DNA from 2 places in the Halomonas sp. MES3-P3E genome. Region 2 is predicted to be linked to the other one. Evidence: predicted binding sites of a transcription regulator. Region 2 holds the regulator's gene; the other holds the start of a gene.
The links. The regulator FliA, encoded in region 2, starts transcription of late flagellar genes. The targets are predictions, from matches to a motif close to CTAAAGTTNNNNNNNNNNCNGCCGATA.
Positions count from the first base shown of each region.

Region 1 (9,635 bases), on a different contig from region 2:
GGGTGTTGGCTCATGGGTAAGCAACCCTTTGATTTTACCTAAAACGCAATAAGCAAGGAGCGCCCTATGCGTAATATTATCTACATTATTGGCCTGATCGTCGTTGTGCTGTTCATTCTGTCGATGCTTGGCCTACGCTAAGCCCCATACAATAAGCCAAGCAAAAAACCGCCCACAAGCGAAAGCTGTGGGCGGTTTTTTTATGCGCAATCAGCAGCACCCTGACCAAACATATCAAACATCATCTCGCGGCCAAGGCCGGTCAATACAAAGCGGCCATACTCATTAAAGGTGGCAGCTTCACTAGTTTCCATCACTTGCTGGCAGGTTGCCCAGGTGGGCGCAGCTGCGCTAAGCGCGACAAGCTCGCGTTGGGCTAAGCCGCGCTGGGGCAGGGTGATGGTTTCTAGCACATGACCGTGGTCGTAAAGCAGTTCAGCGGCAATCGACAAACATTGGCGAAGGCTGCGTTGAACGTTTGCAGCCCACGAGACGCTTGGAGAGGGCGTTCTGTTGCCAGCTCGGGAGGACTAAGCTCTAAAGACATTAGTACTGGAGGCATCGAATGATCTCCTGCGGTCAGCCCAATAGGGGCTTGTTGCAGCGCATTATAGACTAAGGGCGATGTTAGACCAAGGTCTATAATCCGCGCGAGCATTCGTGCGCTAGCGCTCATCAACCGCAAGCCAATGTGCTACGCTCGCTGCCACGTACCTTAGTGAGTCAATGTGTCATGCATATCAGTGTATTCGGAACCGGCTATGTCGGCCTTGTCGCGGGCGCTTGTTTAGCCGATGTGGGCCATCAAGTCACCTGTATGGATGTTAACGCCGAGCGGATTGCGCAGCTTAATGCGGGCGACGTACCGATTTTTGAGCCAGGGCTTAGCACTATCGTTACCCACAACGTAGCCGCAGGGCGCTTACGCTTTACGACCGATGCGGCTCAAGCCGTAGCGGAGGGCGAGTTGTTATTTATCGCCGTGGGCACACCGCCCGATGAAGACGGCAGTGCCGACCTACGTTATGTGCTGGAAGTGGCGCGCACCATTGGCCAGCATATGGATAGCTACAAGTTGGTGATTGATAAGTCGACCGTACCGGTGGGAACTGCCGAAAAAGTTCACGCCGCTATTAGCGAGGTGCTTGAACAGCGCGGCGTCTCTCACGCCTTTGACGTTTGCTCCAACCCGGAGTTTATGAAAGAAGGGGCGGCGATTGAAGATTTTACCCGTGGCGCACGCATTATTGTCGGCACGGAAAGCGAGCGGGTGAAAGCGCGGATGCAAGAGTGCTACGCCCCCTACAATCGCAACCACGAAAAACTGATGTTTATGAGCGTGCGGGCCGCCGAGCTGACCAAATACGCCGCCAACGCCATGCTCGCGACCAAAATCAGCTTTATGAACGAGATCGCCAACCTTGCAGAACGGCTGGAAGTGGATGTCGAAGACGTGCGCCGAGGCATTGGCAGCGACCCACGCATTGGCTACCACTTTATCTACCCAGGCTGTGGCTACGGCGGCTCCTGCTTCCCCAAAGATGTTCAGGCGTTAGAGCGTGCCGCGCGCCAGTTAGGCTATACGCCGGAACTGCTTAGCGCCGTCGAAGCGGTTAATTTGCGCCAAAAGCAGACCCTATTCACAAAACTGCAAGATAACTTAGGCAATCTAAGTGGCAAGACCATCGCGGTGTGGGGGTTGGCGTTTAAACCCAACACCGATGATATGCGCGAAGCCCCAAGCCGCACCTTGATGGAAGCACTCTGGCAAGCGGGCGCGAAGGTGCAAGCGTTTGACCCAGAAGCAATGGCGGAATGCCGCCGCATTTATGGCGAGCGGGATGACCTGATGCTGGCGGGCGACCGGATTCAAGCCGTGAAAGGCGCCGATGCCCTGGTGATTTGCACCGAATGGAAAGAGTTTCGCAGTGTCGACTTCACCTGGCTAGCTGAGCAGCTAGCCGACAACGTCGTTATCGATGGGCGAAATTTGTACACGCCCGAAGCCGTGGAAGAGGCAGGGCTGCGTTACATTGGGGTAGGGCGCAGAAGCCGTGGCTAGGCGGATAAATTTAAATTAAGAAGATGTGCTTTACCTTCGGTTACTTTTTGACACGCAGTAAAGGCGACAAATCCTTAAGTTAGTTGTTAAATAGCCGAAGGTTTAATTAGTAAATTGATAGATTTTCAGACACGACAGGCGTTGCGCGATAAGTTTTGCACGAGAGATTCTGCACGATAAGTTTTGCAAGACAGGTTTCTGCAGTGGCAGCGCAAGCATAAACGTCACGACGTTATAAAAAAGGACGGTACAGCATGGCTTCCATTTCATCACTCGGTATTGGCTCAGGCCTCGACCTCAACGGTTTATTAGATCAATTGAAAGAGGCCGAGGAAGAGAAGCTGGTGCCGATTATTGAGCAGCAGGAAACTCAGAAGGCTAAAATTTCCGCCTACGGCCAGCTGCAAAGCGCGCTTTCAGCGTTTCAAGATTCCGCTGATGCGCTCAATGACAGCGCACTTTACGAGAGCCTTTCGACCAACGTGGGTGGAGAAGCGATCACCGCTACCGCCGATGCAGAAGCGCAGCCGGGCAGCTACAACGTAAGCGTTGATAAATTAGCGACCGCTGGAACACTGGCCACGGGCCGTGTTGATGCACCGGATGTTCAGCTTGTCGATACTGATACGACTTTAACATTAAATTTCACAGGCCAAGATCAAGGCAGCGTTGATATCAGCGTTACGCAGGGCGATAGCCTGGAAGACATCCGTGATGCCATTAACGCTAGGGAAGATAGCGGTGTTTCTGCGTCAGTGATCAACGATGGCGAAGGTTACCGTTTGGCTCTGAGTTCGTCAGAAACCGGTACTGAAGCGTCGATTGCAAGCAGCAATTTCAATGATGTTATCAATGTTACCCCCACGGATGTTGAAATCACCCAGGGCGGGCAAGATGCCGCGCTAAACGTTAATGGCATCGCGATCACCAGCCCTACTAACCAGGTTGAAGGCGCTATTCAGGGCGTAACGCTGAACCTTCAAGAAGAAGGCGAGAGCACGGTTAAAATAGAGCAGGACACACTCGCCGTACGCGAAGCCGTGACTAGCTTTGTGGATGCCTATAATGACCTAAAAGGCACCATGGGTGAGTTAACCAGTTTTGACGCTGAAACCGGTGCGGCAGGCGAATTGCTAGGCGATAGCGCCGTACGTACCGTTGAATCACGCATGCGCAGTGTGCTCAGTGGTGCTGTGGAAGGTGAGTTTTCAATGCTCAGTGATATCGGCATTTCACTGCAGACAGATGGCACGTTAGAAATCGATTCTGACGAACTTGATAACGCTATTTCCAGTAACCAAGATGCGCTATCAGCCTTTTTTGTAGGTAGTTCAGATGAAACCGGTATGGCGGGGCAGGTTAATACGATGGTTGAGCAATTGCTCAGCACCAATGGGACTGTTACTGGGGCGATAACGGGGGCGGAAAATCGCTCAGAATCGCTCGTTGAACGTTACACCCGCACGGAGCAATCCATTGATCAAACCATCTCGCGTTATCGCTCGCAATTTGGCCAATTAGATGGAATTATTGCGCAAATGAACCAAACGAGCAGCTACCTCACTCAGCAGTTCGATGCCTTAGACGCCCAGCTAGGTCGTGATTGATATTGACCGCTAGAAATTGACGTTTCCGACGCCTGCGTAAGCAGGCGTTTTTGTTGATAAAAACAAAATAGCCCAGCTAGCGGAAGAAAAAGCGCTAAAGTTGCCCTCTGTTCAGTCGATAAGCTAATTATCAAACTTTCTAGCGCAAACGATGCGCGTAATGTATTTGGTTTAGCCTTTTCACTGAGGAACATCCAGTATGGCGACAATAACCTCCCTTGGCGTTGGTTCGGGTCTTGACCTGACCGGCCTGTTGGATCAACTACAGGATGCGGAGCGTGGCAAGCTCGCCCCCATCACGCTGCAAAAAGAGCAACAGCAAGCCAAAATTTCAGCCTACGGCCAACTGCAAACTTCGCTCGATGCGTTTCAAGATGCAGTAGCCAAAATCAATGACCCAAAGCTCTATCAAAGCCTTTCCGCTAATGTTCGTGGTGATAGTATTACCGCCACGACCACAGCGAGTGCGCTACCGGGTAGTTACCGGGTAGAGGTTAGTCAGTTAGCGACCTCGGGCACGCTCGCCTCCGCGCGTGTCGATACAAAGGATCAACCGCTCGACCTGCAAGGTGCCACCGCGCTCAAACTCACGTTTGGCAATGGCGATTCGGTAGATATTGCTGTCGCAGCAGACAGTACGCTAAGTGAGATTCGTGATTCGATTAACGCCAACAAAGAATCAGGCGTTAACGCGACTATTATCAACGATGGCGAAGGCTACCGGCTGGCGCTAAGTTCCAAAGCTACCGGTGTCGACGCCTCTATTGACAGTTTTAGCTTTGTAGATGCTGCAGTAACCGGCCCATTCGGTGAAGCGACAGAAGCTGGGGCCAAGCAACAAGGGCAGGATGCGGCGTTAACCGTTAATGGCATTACGATTAGCAGCGCCAAGAACCAGATTGAAGGCGCTATTCAAGGCGTGACGCTCAACCTTGCTGAACTCAGTATTGCAGAAGGCGAAACTGCTTCTAGCACGGTTAATATTGAGCGTGACACGCTAAAACAACGCGAAGCGATTAACGGTTTTGTAAAAGCGTTTAACGAGTTAAAAGGCACCATTGGCACGCTGACAGCGTTTGACAGCGAGAGTGGCAGTGCAGCGGAGCTATTAGGCGACAGCACAGTGCGTACCATTGAGTCCCGCCTACGTAGCGTATTAACAGGGGGTGTGGAAGGAGGCGAGTTATCCACTTTGAGCCAATTAGGGATTACGCTGCAGCGCGACGGCACGTTAGAAGCAGATGACGACAAGCTAAGCGATTTGGTAGCCAATAATCCACAGGCGCTCAGTGACTTTTTTGCCGGTGACGAAGATGCGGGCGGCCTAGCGGGCAAGCTCGAAGCATCCATTGGGCAAATGCTGGGTGATAGCGGTGTGCTGAAGGGCGCGATCACAGGTGCGGAAAATCAAGTAAAAAGCCTGGATACTCGCTATGAGCGCATGGAAAAAAGTATCGAAAGTACGATCTCTCGTTACCGTAGCCAGTTCAGCCAGCTCGATGTAATGATCGCGCAAATGAACAGTACAAGCTCGTACCTCACACAGCAGTTCGATGCGCTGGATGCACAGCTGGGGCGCGATTAATAGCAGTCATTAGAGCGGCCTAACGGCCGTTTCTAACACAGCAAAGTAGTTTTATCATTGCGTGCGCCTTGCTACACACCTTGCAAAGATGCCCAGTAAAATACTGTCATGCTAAGATAAGTGAGACCCGAAAGGAGGGCGCATGGCGAATCACTACGATACTGGCTATAAAGAGCTCTTCAGCTACCCCGAGTTTGTCCAGCAACTGATAGAAGGTTTTGCACCGCTAGAAATCGCCGAATTAATGGATTTCAGTACATTGCAGCTACACAGCGGGAATTACATTACCCCGCTGTTTGAAGAAAAATTTGAAGACCTGGTATGGTCCGTGCAGGTAAATTGGCAAGGGGTTACCCAAGAAGTCTACCTTTACCTACTGCTAGAGTTTCAATCCACCGTAGACCGCACTATGCCCATTCGGCTTATGCACTATGTGGCCTGCTTTTATGATCATCTGTTAAAAACGAAAGCCACCACACCAAGTAAAGGCTTGCCGCCTATTTTTCCTATTGTGTTGTATAACGGTACTGAGCGCTGGACGGCTAAGCACGATGTATATGAGATGGTGCAGCCGGAACCGCCCGCTTTCTTGCAACCCTACCAACCGCATCTACGCTATTATTTAATTGATGAAGGCGCTTATAGTGGTGAGGAACTGGCGCAGCGTCATAGTGCTCTAAGTGGTGTGTTTGAAATAGAAAAGGCCTCGGTAGACCACACTTCGCTACAGCAAGCCGTGGATAGGATCGTCGGCATCATCCAAAATGATGCTAATAAAGAGCGGATCGATAAGATTCTAACCCGCTGGCTAAAGCGCCACCTGCAACAGCTGAATGCCGGTATCAACCTGGATCAGTTACATAGCTTAGTGGAGGACAAAGACATGCTGGCAGAAAATTTAGAAAACTGGCGTCAAAAAGAGCGGCAGGAAGGTCGGCAGGAAGGCCGCAATGAAGGCCGTCAAGAGGGTCGCCAAGAAGCTGAACTGCGTGCGCTAGAAAGCAAACGTCATGCGGTGCGTAAACTTATCGCCTTGACCGAAATGAATGACCAGCTGATCGCAGAAATTGAAGAACTACCCGTTGAGGAAGTAGAAAAGCTACGTGCTGAAACCCAACACTGAGTGGGAACAGCGCTGTCTATGTTATCGCGAACGCAGCGATCTCAGCCTTACCCAGCCGCCGCTTGAGATTGCCGTGTCGCTGCGTTTTTTGCACAGGCATTCAGCGCAGTAGGGATTCGGGGGAGTTTAGTACTTCTTGTGTCATGGTCAGAAAGGCAGTAGCAAAGCAAGCTGCGTTAATACTGCCGGTAAGGTAGTTCGCCCGACTATAGTTTACTTACCCTCTTGTTACATGGCTGCCAGCGCATCTTCCGTAATGGGGTTGCGTTTAGCATCAAGGATTTGGCCACCCAACGCCGCAACTTCACGAGTAAAGGTGATTAAGTCATCTGGGTTACGTGAAACTTTGCGTGCATTCAAAAAGCGGATCAAGATCGAAACTCCCTGCACCGGCGTGTGTTCGCCTTCTTGATGCAGCGGCGGTAGTTTACCCGGCGAGGTGGCGCTGGCCACCATCAATGGGTAACCCTGAGGCCCTGGCGGAAGGTGGAAGGCACCCAGCTCTATCTCGTAAAATGCGTTTTTCGCGTTTAACATCTCTCCCAACGCTTGATTAATCGCTTGGCTAGGGGCATCAAACACCACGAACAAGCACTGCTGAGTAGGTTTTTTGTTCTGTTGATGGGATTTTTTGCGCAGGCTTTGATGCGAGGGAGCGTCTGCTTGTACCACCGGCGAGGCTGTCGCCTTGGAAGGCGAAGTCGAGCCGTTACGTGGGGCGATCACTACCTTATAAAACAGCACAACGCTCACTAGCCCTAACACAATAGCGACGCCAGCCAGTAGTAGCGGGAGGAGTAAAGAAGTCATGGGTTGTCCTTTCGTGCTTTTGGATGATATTACGATACGCTCCTACGCATAAGAAAGCAGTGGCTTGACTAAATTACTCAGCCCAGCCTTTCGTACGATCACCAAAAATTACATAAATTTTTACTACTTTCCCTAAAGATTCTCCTCGCGGTGCCGTTAATTAATATAACGGCACACACAGTGGCCGAAAGCAGGCCTCAGGGCCAGTGTCCAAAGCAAGGAGTATCACACCATGTCAGTGATCAATACCAACATCACATCGATGATCGGCCAGCAAAACCTGAGCAAGTCTCAGAATGATCTGCAGACTTCTATGGAACGCTTGAGCTCTGGCCTGCGCATTAACAGCCAGATCACCGGTCTAGCTACTGCCCAGACAACGGAAGGTGGCTTAAACCAGGTTAACGAAAACTTACAACGGCACAAATAGCGAAGACGATTTACAGTCTATCCAAGATGAAGTTAACCGTATTTCAGAAGAAACTGACTTTAACGGTACGCGCGTATTATCTGAAAGTTCAGAACCGCTTCAAATCCAAGTGGGTGCGGAAGATGGCCAAACCATCTCAGTGAACCTAGAGACCACTAACAGCAGTACGCTAGGTGTAGCTTCCTTTGATGTCCGCAATATGCTGTCAAGCACTAGTTTCTCTGCGGTTAGCGAAATTGAGCTAGACGGGGCTGTTGTCGATAATCGTACTTTATCCGCTGTTAATACGTTTACTCCAGGTACAGGTGCGGTTGGATCTAACATTACGGCTGATGGTGTCTTCCAGGTCGATGCAAGTGCAACCACTGCAGTGGGCTCAGATTTCGCTGTGCGTTGCAGCAAAATGACACCTCTGGTGAAGGCGCTGATGGTGCACCTGTAACATCCATTACTGAGTCAATTGGTGTAACGAATGCAAGCACAGATATTACTGGATTAACGGGTGTTGATGTTACTCCTGCAGGGACTAGCGTAGCTACTACTGGCTTTTTCGGAGCAACTGCAGGCGACGTTGAACTATTTGCTCGTGAAGATGTGGCGAATGGATATGCTGTTGATGTAACTGTAGCTCCGCGGCTGACCTGCAAGCTACCCAGGTTGCTTTATCCAACATTGAAAATCCGGGTGCTGGCAACGGTGTTACGGATATAAATTATTCTGTTGCAGCACCAGCAGCCGGCGATAATCTCTACAACATCGAAGCTGATGGTGGAAATGGCGCCAACGCCGAAGGAATATACAGGAGCTGCCGATTTTGCTGTAAAGGCAGATGATGGTCAGTACTACGCTGGTACGCTAGATGAAGAAACCGGTGAAGTATCTTGGGATTCTAGTTCTACAGCGCTGGCATCTACTGATGTGAATGTAGCGGGTGGCGCGCAAACGCAAGCAGTAATTTCTTCAGTTGAAACCGTAGCAGATGTGCCAGAAGGTAGCTATGTCCTTCAAGGCCAGGATGAGTTTGGTAACGATGCAACCTATGAAGCTGATGTCCAAGTCAATCAGACGTCAGGCACTATTACTAGCATTTCTATTGCCCAAGACGCCGATGGTAAAGATGTTCAGCTTACCGTTGATGCCCTGAGCACCCTGGACAACGCACTTAGCCAGATCGACTCTTTCCGTTCAGACCTGGGTGCCGTACAGAATCGCTTTGAGGATGCTATCACCAACCTAAGTACTAACGAGACTAACCTTTCCGCTGCGCGCTCACGCATCGAAGATGCTGACTATGCAATGGAAGTAGCCGATATGACGCGTGCTCAGATCCTGCAGCAGGCTAACCAGCTGCCGCAGAACGTCCTGTCTTTGTTGGGTTAATCTAAGGCGGTATCTCCTATCACCGCTTAACGAACCGGCCCTGTTGTGGGGTCGGTTTTTTATTTAAGCCGTTAGAATTTAGGACGTATCAAAACTGCCTGCTACTCAGGTAGTCTATAAATGAAGACAACCTAAACGATAATTATCCGTAGAGTTAACAATGGCTAAACCTTCTCGATCCAAAGCGCGCTATCCTCAACCGGGCATTAAACTTGCTAATAATGCTGTGCGGGAGCTCACAGTTGCGCAGGCAAAGCGGTTAACGAATAAAACACCCAGCGATGCAAATGCCTGGGTGCAGCTAGGAGTAGCCTATATTCGCGTAAATCAACACGCAGAAGCCATTGAGCCGTTCCAGCGAGCGGTAAACTTAAAAGAGGGAGCCGCGGATATTCACGCTTGGCTAGCAGCCGCCTACCAAGGATCAGGTGAGTTCTTATTGGCCAAGGAAAGCGCTCAGCACACGCTCACGTTAGATGAGTGTAATGTTCGGGCATTGATGATTCTTGCGATGATTGATCAGGATAATCATTTGTCTGCCAGTGCTTTGAAATGGTTAGAAAAAGCCGAAAATTACGAGCCTGAAAATGCGGATGTATTACATGCTAAGGCACGTGCGCTTTTTGGCCTGAATCGTT
Region 1 covers NZ_PJBT01000028.1:1,419-11,053, reverse strand. Annotated here, with positions in the region: gene CXF87_RS09165 (hypothetical protein) at 201-452, opposite strand; gene CXF87_RS09160 (UDP-glucose dehydrogenase family protein) at 734-2,062, shown strand; gene fliD (flagellar filament capping protein FliD) at 2,317-3,669, shown strand; gene fliD (flagellar filament capping protein FliD) at 3,869-5,254, shown strand; gene CXF87_RS09145 (Rpn family recombination-promoting nuclease/putative transposase) at 5,397-6,377, shown strand; gene CXF87_RS09140 (cell division protein ZipA C-terminal FtsZ-binding domain-containing protein) at 6,606-7,187, opposite strand; gene CXF87_RS21935 (flagellin N-terminal helical domain-containing protein) at 7,420-7,617, shown strand; gene CXF87_RS21745 (hypothetical protein) at 8,011-8,328, shown strand; gene CXF87_RS22325 (flagellin) at 8,338-8,997, shown strand; partial or broken gene CXF87_RS09125 (O-linked N-acetylglucosamine transferase, SPINDLY family protein) at 9,158-9,635, shown strand, end outside.
Region 1: the regulator FliA is predicted to act here: its motif matches at 2,136-2,162, upstream of fliD (flagellar filament capping protein FliD).

Region 2 (9,635 bases):
AATATCAAGCTATCCTGTACGCGCTGTAAGTAGCGCGCTTCTTGACGCGCCCGCAGTAACAGCATGCGCTGCGTGGCCATTTGCACTAAGGTGCGTACGGCATCGCGTACCGATGGCTCAACTGAATGCGGGCTTGCCGAGTGGCAAAACACCAAGCCCCACAGGCCAGTATCTCCTTGCATGGCTAAACTCAGCGAACCACGCACCCCCATGCGCTTTAGGTAGCGCTGCCTTTCTGGAGCCGGGGCACGTAAAAAACTGCCGCTTAAGCGTGTGGCGGAACAAGCGGGCATCAGCGTTTCAGGCGGAGCATTAACGTCTTCAATCAACCGCACAGGGTGATTTTCATAGCTCAGTCGCAACGTGCTAGGAAAGTCACTAGCGGGAAAGCGCTGGCCCAGTAGCGGAGGCAAATGCTCTCCCTGCGCTTCGGCAACCATTAAGCCATGCCAATCACTATCGAAATGGCACACGCTGACACGATCATAGCCGGTGAGCTGTTGTATAGCATGTACCAAGGAGTCGAGTAGCTCCTCTTGATGAGTCGCTTCAGCCAAGTGCATCAACCGTTCGTTCACCGTCCCCAGTAGACGCCGCTTGCCGAGGGGATTGAGAGGCTCAATTTCAACAATAACTTGCTCATCCTCTCGGTAAGCATGCAGTTGAAAACGTACGCTACTGTGCTTAGGGCGAATAAACGCCAATGGCCCAGGCAAGCGTTGCTGCCCCTGAAGCTCACGGCGTACCCGCTGGCTAAGGCGTTTGCCCAACACGCAGGCAAGACTTAACTCCCCGTTTTCAGGGCACTCAATGCCGGTTAAGCGGGTTAAATTTGTGCTGGTAGCTTGGATACGCCGACAATCGGCATCTAAAACCAGCAGGGCACCAAACGACTGTAATAGCGGGCGGTACATGGACACAGGCGTGGCCTCAAGAATCTATTCACCCTTCGACCTGCTGCCTCAACAACAGCTCTACGCGCCGGTTGGCCGCTCGGCCATCCGCGGTTGCGTTCGTTTCCATGGGTTGGGTGTCAGCATAGCCGACGGCCCGCATATGAGAAATATTGAACCCTTGGCGCTCTAAATGACGCACGACGGCAATAGCCCGCGCGGATGAAAGCTCCCAATTAGAGGGAAAGCGCGCTGTCGAAATGGGTACGCTATCGGTATGACCTTCCACCGAAATCTGCCCGTCAAAACTGGCTAATACATCGATAAGGCTTTCAACCACGCCGCGCCCTTGAGGCGTCAACACTGCTTGGCCACTGGAAAATAATAGGCTGTTATCAATACGCAGTGTGACCCCTTCACGCCCTTGCGACACGCTCACTCCAGGAATATTGAGCCCGGAAAACTGCGGCTGCAGCCCTTGGTGGCGGGGCTGTATACCTGTGGCAAGTGACGCTAGCGGCAGCGATGATACAGCGCTAGCCGAGCGCATAAAAGCCGTATCCGCCGCTTCACCACCCCCCGGTGGCGTCAGTGAAAGCAAGAGGACAAATAGCGTGATGAGCAGCGTCAGCACATCAAGATAGCTGGTTAGCCATCCCTCTTCGCCCTCCCCAGGCGAGACCGGTATTTCCAGGGCGTGACGGGTATCACGGTCTAACATGATAACTATCCCTTCGCCGCCGAACTAACCGAGGAGTCTGGTCTTGGTTTGACGCTGTTATCACGAATTTCATCGTGGTAATTGGCCACAAACGAGTTAAGGGTCTCTTCAATGAACGAGGGCAGACGGCGCTTAGTGATCAGTGAGATGCCTTCCAAAACCATGTTCATGGTAATCAAGCGCTCTTCGGTCCGGCGCTCTAGCTTCACTGCAATCGGCTTAAACACCAAATTGGCGAGTAAAATGCCGTAGAAGGTGGTCAGCAGTGCCACCGCCATGCGTGGGCCAATGACCTGCAGGTCGCCAGCATCCATGACTTCCAGCATGTTCACCAGCCCCACCAGGGTGCCGATCATGCCAAATGCAGGCGCATAGGTAGCCATGGTGCGAAATATTTGTGCTTCAGCCTGTTCACGCGCTTTCAGGCGGGCAATGCGCCAGCGCAGCATGTCAAAAATTTCGTCCTCTTTGGTGTTGGCGATCACCAGTTGAATGCCGGTGCGTAAAAACGGATTGCGGGTATGCTCTAGCTCGCGCTCAACCGCCCGCACATCGCCTTTAAACCACAGTCGTGACATATCGACCAGTTCCCGGATATCGTCACGCATATAGGTGTTTTCGCGCCGGAATACTAGGCCCACCAACCGCACCACACGGAGCACTTCTCTCAGCGGATAGCTGATAAAGGTAGCCGCCAACGTACCAGTCACCACAATGGCCAGGCCCGGCAAATTGATAAAGCTTGAAGGGGACTCTGCGGTCAAAAACAGTACACTGACCAGCAGCAATATGCTGGCAAATATACCTATCAGCGTCGAAGGATTCATCCACGGCTCCTTGCCGGTCACAAGTGAGTAAAAAAGAGGTGTTATGCCGAGTCGTGTAAACGCGCACGTAAACGGCTGACGGCCTGACTGTGTAGTTGAGAAACGCGTGATTCCGTTACGCCCAACACAGCCCCTACTTCCTTGAGGTTGAGTTCTTCCTGGTAATACAGTGCCATGAGCAGTTTTTCACGCTCTGGCAGTGCGTCAATCGCATCAATCAGCGTTTGCCGCTGCTGGCCATCAAGCAACTGCTCGAACGGTGAGTTGCTCAGTTCATTACTGACCGGCTCGCCGCCATCGGCCACCAGCTCTTCAAACGGCAGCAATTGGCCACTGTTGGTGTCATTGAGGAGCTGCTGGTATTCACTCAACGGCATTTCAAGATGGTGGGCGATTTCGTTCTCTTCCGGTGCTCGCCCCAGCTGTTGTTCTAACTGGCGAACGGCATTGTCTACTGCGCGCGCTGAACGACGCACACTGCGGGGCAGCCAATCGCGGGTGCGCAATTCATCCATCATCGCACCGCGAATTCGTTGGCTGGCAAAGGTCGCAAAGGTCGCACCTTGGGTAGCATCAAAGCGACCGAGCGCTTCCAGCAGCCCTACCATCCCTGCTTGAATAAGGTCATCGAGCTCAATGCTGGCTGGTAAGCGGACCTGAAGCGTCAAGGCCTGACGTCGTACCAGTGGCATATATTGCGTCAACAGCTCACTCTGTTTGATCCTACCTTGTGCTGTGTACATCCTTTCGCCTCGCGGCTATACAGCCTTCACTGATAGTTCACAATCATTTGCAGCCCCTGCACTCGAACCGGCCGTTGGCCTGGGCGTAAGGCGAAACGAAAATGCAATGGCACACCTGCCGTCCGTCCTGCCAATGCGGTAGTGGACCCGCGCATGCCGGTTAACGCAACGCACTGCTCAGGATGGCACAACCAAGCGTTTAACAGCGCACCGGGAGGATGGCTGAACTGCCACTGAATACGCTCAAGCTGCTTTGTCCGAAGATTCGCCGCAGCGGGCGGAGAAACGTTTTGGCTAGCGCTTGCCCGATCACTCATCGCCACCATCAGCCCAGGAACCTGGGTGCTCCAACTGCCGGTAGCGGCCTGGGCACTCGCCGTTAATCCTGCCAGTAACCACCCTGTTAGCAGTAGCGCCACCAGCGGCAGCGCCCTTCTTAATTGCAAGCTTAGCATGCTTAGTCACCTTGGCGGAGTATGCTCATCGTGCAAGTACCAGTAGTTCCATATTTAAGTAGTATTCGGCGGCACCACGCAAGTTGTCGAGCAATCCCTGGCGCGGCAAATGCGGTTCATGAAGCGCTAGCAAACGACGCGGCCCACCGTGTTCCTGTAGCTGGCGCAAGGTGCTGTACATGGCAGCAAAGGCATCGGCATCGCTATTGATCCATAGTGCCCAACGGCTGTACTGAGCGCGTAACTGAGCAAGGTCAGCAGTATCTGCCGCCACGATATGCACATCCCAGTCTTCAGGGTCACCGGCCCAGCTTCGACCTAACGTGGACCACTGCCCCAGACGTGCTTTGACTTTGTTTACCTGAGAGGCACCGCTACCGGGCAGCCCAACCACTATAAGCGGAATTTTGGGTCTGGGTGGCGCTATCGCCTCAGGCGCTTCTGCTTCTACTGCTGCAGCCGTAGGCGTTAATAACGATGGGCTCTGTTCTGGTTCTGGCACATGCTCGGCCGCCGCGACATCAACCGCCCCTTCCGCCTGCTGCTGGCGCTGCAGATTCGCCCACTTACGCAGCCCTGAAGCTTGATCTTGATCGCTCACGTCACACCCTCTCGGCTGACACTGCCCATTTGGCGAATCGCATCGCGGGCCATAAACGCGTAAACCAGCGCATCAAGCATGCCAGTATCGCGACGCCGACGGCTCGTGCCTAATAAATTGAGCAGGTCGCCGCGCAGCGTTTGCGCCTCTTCATCATCGGCAACATCAAGATGCCCGGCAACGGATGCCAAGCCGCTGGCCATGAGTAGGCGCACTTCGGCATTAACATCGCCGCTGTCGGCCTCTTTTAACTGCTGCCAAGCGCGGCGTGTTAATGCCGCTAAGCCATCGCTTTGAAGTTGTGTTAACAGTAGCGAGAGCACCTCGGCTCCCAGCCGAGCAGGGGTAAGCCAGTAGCGGCGCGCTACCACTTTGGCGCTTTCCGGATCACGCACTTCACCGTACCAAGCAAGCAGGGCATAACCCGTCGCATCCTCTACTTCGGCGTAGGCGGTCCACAGCTGCACGGATTGACCACGAAAACGAACGCCCACTTGGTGCGTCAGCACGCTGTCATTAAACAGCTGACGAATGGACTGGCGCTCGTGGTGAAAGCGTACCCGATGACTAGGGGATACTTGGCTGACCCAGGTCAAATGCTCGGCTTCCAACCACGCCAACGCATCAGGCTCGGGTAAGCGCGGCAATAAATGCACCGCGACGCCGCTTGATTCCGTCAGCGCGGCTAAGCGCGGCTGCCACCCAGCAGCATGGCGATGCTGTAACCAGGGTAGCGCCAGCCAAGCGCCCTCTGTGTCCAGGCCAATATCGGGCATTGCCCAGTCGCAGCCGCGCTCATTCCGCCGAGCTGACCACGCCATACCCAACGTCGTATTCACGGCGGGATAGTGGGCGAGCAATGCGTCCAAACGCTCTTCCTGCAGTCGGCTTGGGAGTGACGCTAAATCCCAGATCGCTTCTAATTCCGTAAATCCCGTCACGCGTTGGCGCAGCCGCGCCAGTAGCGACGACAAGCGGCGCCCTTGCCCGAGTACATCCCGCGACCAGCGCGGCATCCCCATGGGGGCGTCAGCGCTTTGTACCTGTTCGCGCTGCGGCGTTGCCGTACTTAGCGCTTGATCCACGAGTGCTTCAGGGGAAGCAATGGCCATATCTTCAGGCACCTGCTGACCATTTGAACCAAACAGCACACGCATCCCGTGGCGCATCACAATGTCGAGCACCGGCGCGAGGCGCCCCGCTTCATCCTGTTTAGTAATAATACAATCGTCTAACTCTGCCCCCGCCGCACGGGCAGCCTGACGATAACGCAGCACGACCTCTTCGAGGGTTTCCGGCTGGCTGGCGGCATTGAGCAGTAGCACCAGGCGCACTCGCGAGCGTCCCCCTTGCAGGTGGGCAATCTGCTCAATCACCCGCTGGTCACGCTGGCTCATGCCTACGGTGTCGATAATCACCCACTGCTTGCCCTGCAAGCGGCCCAGTAAATCGTCGATGGGTTGCTCGGCATCCAGCGCGTACATGGGCGTGTCCAGCAAACGCGCATAGATGCGTAGCTGCTCGTGGGCACCAATACGAAAGCTATCGGTAGTCACCAAGGCAACGGGGCGGGTACCGTGGCGCATCACAAAACGCGCGGCCAATTTAGCCGTGGTGGTGGTTTTGCCTACCCCCGTGGGGCCCACCAACGCAACGATACCGGTTTGGTCGAAAAAGCTGGCTTCATCGCTCAACACACAAAGGCGTTCGATCAGCTGCTGTCGCAGCCACTGCAGGGGCGCTTCGCTGTCGGCATTTAACGCGGCAAGCGGTTCGGGAAGCCCTGTCAGTAGCTCATCGGCAAGCTCGCTGCTAAAACCAACGTTCCATAGCAGTTGGCGCAGGCGGGCGGCCGTTCCCGTTGCTAGCGGCGGCTGGTAGGCAGCCGCTTTTGCGGGTGCGCTGCTTGCCAGCAGCTCACGCATATCCTGCATCTCACGCAATAACCGCTCGCTCATTGCCTGCATGGAGTCTTGCATTGGCGGCGCTGGCGATGGTTCTGGAGACGATAGCCCTGGGGACGATGCCCCTGAAGACGACGGCTCTGGAGGAAGTGACTCTGGCGAAGGCTCAAAATGGTCAATAGCTTCATCCGCCATGGCCAGAATCTCAACGCCCCCTTCGGTGCGCCGATTAGCCACAATCAGGGCATCTTCACCGAGCGCTTCGCGCACTTGGCGCATCACATCACGACTGTTGGCTCCCACGAAACGTCTAACGCTCATGACTTACCCTTTGCCTATGCTGAAAATGGTCAACGCTAGCCTATCACGGCAGGTGGCTACGAACGCCCGCCGACTAGGGTGGTGACCCTTAATGTACGGTCATCGGGAATCTCGGCTTGCGACAACACCGACATATGCCGTAGGCGACGGCGTAAAAAGCGCGAAAGCACTGCCCGCAACGAATGCTGCACGACCAGCACCGGCGGCTCGCCTGAGCTTTCGTGACGCTCTAGCGCCTGCTGCGCCTGGGTCATCAGTGTCTCGGCCAGGCCAGGTTCCATGGCACCGTTGCCATTCATCGCCTGTACCAGCACTTGTTCCAACTGAGCATCCAGCCCCATCACATTGAGCGTCTCTTGGCCGGCAAACCACTGCTGAACAATGGCACGCCCCAAGGACACACGGACTAGCGCGGTCAGCTCGTTGGGGTCTTTTTGCTGGGTGGCGTACTCCGCCAGGGTATCCAAAATGGTGCGCATATCACGGATGGACACGTCTTCATCGAGCAGGTTTTGTAAAATACGCTGCAATACCGTCAACGAAATCGCTTTTGGAATGACTTCTTCGACCAGGGCTTTTTGATCATCGCCCATTTTATCCAGCAGCTTCTGCACTTCTTGGCGGCCTAACATTTCAGGTGAGTGGCGGTGCAGCAGGTGGTTCAAGTGGGTCGCAATCACGGTGCTGGCATCAACCACGGTGTAGCCATATACCTGAGCGTGCTCACGCTGGCCGCTTTCAATCCACACAGCGGGCAAACCAAAGGCTGGGTCTTGGGTATGAGTGCCCTGCAATTCGCCTGAGACCTGGCCTGGGTTAATCGCCAGCCATTTACCCGGCTGCGCTTCGGCGCGGCCGATTTCAGCGCCTTTCATCGAAAGCACATAGGCGTTGGGCGGCAGCTCTAAATTATCGCGGATATGCACGACCGGCGGCAAAAAGCCCACTTCTTGAGCAAACTTTTTGCGCACACTTTTAATGCGCCCAAGCAGCTCACCTTTTTGGCGCGAGTCCACCAGCGGTATTAAGCGATGGCCCACTTCCAGGCCAAGAGTATCGACCAGCTGCACATCTTCCCAGCTTGCTTCCGGGGTCTCTTGTACAGGCACGGGGGCTGCGTCAATTTCCTCTTTAACCAAGGCCTTCTCTTTTTGGCGCGACAACAGCCACGCTAAACCACCCAGCAGCGCGGTGAAGAAGAGAAAGACAAAATTGGGCATGCCGGGCACCATGCCTAGCAAGCCCATGACCACGGCGGCTAAGATCAGTACCTGGGGGTTAACGAACAGCTGGCTCAGCATTTGCTGGCCAATATCCTCGTTCGTGTCGGTGCTCACCCGCGATACCGTGACACCCGCTGCGGTCGAGATCACCAGGGCGGGAATTTGTGCCACTAGGCCATCACCAATCGCCAGCAGCATATAGGTCTGGCCAGCAGCGCCAAAGCTCATATCATGCTGCAGCATACCAATCAGCAGCCCACCGATGATATTGACCACCATAATCACCAGGCCGGCGATGGCATCACCGCGGACAAACTTACTTGCACCGTCCATCGAACCAAAGAAGTCAGCCTCTTGGGCGACTTCTGCACGGCGCTTTTTGGCGTCTTCTTCGCCGATTAAACCGGCGTTAAGGTCGGCATCGATGGCCATTTGCTTGCCGGGCATCGCATCCAGCGTAAAGCGCGCACCCACTTCAGCAATACGGCCAGCACCTTTGGTAATGACCATGAAGTTGATAATGACCAGAATCAGGAAGACCACCAGGCCCACCGCGAAGTTACCGCCGACCAAGAACGCCCCAAACGCTTCAATTACCTTACCCGCGGACGCACCGCCTTGGTGGCCCTCCATTAACACTACCCGAGTGGAGGCGACGTTAAGCGAAAGACGCAACAGTGTGGTGAATAGCAACACAGCAGGAAACGCCGCAAAATCCAGCGGCTTCTGCGTAAACATGCTGACCATCAACACCATAATGGCCAAGGCAATATTGAAGGTGAAGAGTAAATCGAGCGCAAAGGGAGGCAAGGGCACAATCATCATGCCCAAAATCATCAGGATGAGCATCGGCCCGACCAGCAGCTTCATGCGCACGTTACCCATCCAGTCGCGCCGACCAATTAGCTGGTTTAAGCCTTTCATGATTGCGCCTCGTTACCGCCGGTGCCACGCCCGGGGTTTTCCAGCTCTGGGGGAACCGGTAGGTTATCGGGTGTTGGGGGCACGTCACCTCCTTGTTGTGCGACTTGTTTAAGCCGGTAGGCCCAGGCCATTACTTCAGCGACCGCAGTATACAGTTCGGCGGGAACCTCCGCATCGAGATCCACGTGATGGTACAGTGCGCGCGCTAATGGCGCTGCTTCTAAACGGGCAACGCCTGCTTCCTCACCAATTTCGCGAATACGCAAGGCCACCGCATCGGCACCTTTTGCTACCAAACGCGGGGCACCCATGCTGCCTTCCTGATACATCAGCGCTACTGCATAGTGGGTCGGGTTGGTAATGATGACGTCGGCCTGGGGCACTTTACTCATCATTCGGCCCCGCGCCATGGCCTGTTGCTGCTGGCGAATACGCGCTTTCAAGAGTGGGTCACCTTCAGACTCTTTATGCTCGCGCTTGATTTCTTCTTGGCTCATGCGCAGCTTTTTGGCGTTGCTCCAAAGCTGAAAGGGCACGTCGATCAAAATAACCACGATAAGCACCAGCACCATCAGGCCAGCCGCTTGAGCCGCCATACGCAGCGCGTTGGTGAGCGCCTGCTGGATAGGCTGGTCCATCAGCGCCATAAACTTGCCGATGTTGTAATACAAAAACACCGAGACAACACCGCCTACCAACACCGATTTGGCGATAGCTTTCGCCAATTCCACCAGTGCCTGAGAGGAGAAGATCCGCTTTACACCCTTAATCGGATCGAGCTTGGAAAGCTTAGGCTGCATCGACTTCCCTGATATCAACCAGCCGCCCAGCAGCCCGGGCGCTATTAACGCGATGATGGTTAATAGTAAGAACAGCGGCATCATGGCCAATAGCGTGCGCTGACCAAGATCAAGCGCGTTGACCAGCATGGGCGTGCTTTCCATTGCCTGGCGACGTTCAAATAGGAACGCCTGCTCCATCACCATGCCTAACTGGTTATAAAGCATACTACCCATGCTCGAT
Region 2 covers NZ_PJBT01000019.1:5,018-14,652, forward strand. Annotated here, with positions in the region: gene CXF87_RS05575 (sensor domain-containing diguanylate cyclase) at 1-914, opposite strand, end outside; gene CXF87_RS05580 (OmpA/MotB family protein) at 943-1,614, opposite strand; gene CXF87_RS05585 (motility protein A) at 1,620-2,441, opposite strand; gene CXF87_RS05590 (RNA polymerase sigma factor FliA) at 2,483-3,184, opposite strand; gene CXF87_RS05595 (flagellar protein FlhE) at 3,211-3,639, opposite strand; gene CXF87_RS05600 (hypothetical protein) at 3,665-4,240, opposite strand; gene flhF (flagellar biosynthesis protein FlhF) at 4,237-6,465, opposite strand; gene flhA (flagellar biosynthesis protein FlhA) at 6,522-8,612, opposite strand; gene flhB (flagellar biosynthesis protein FlhB) at 8,609-9,635, opposite strand, start outside.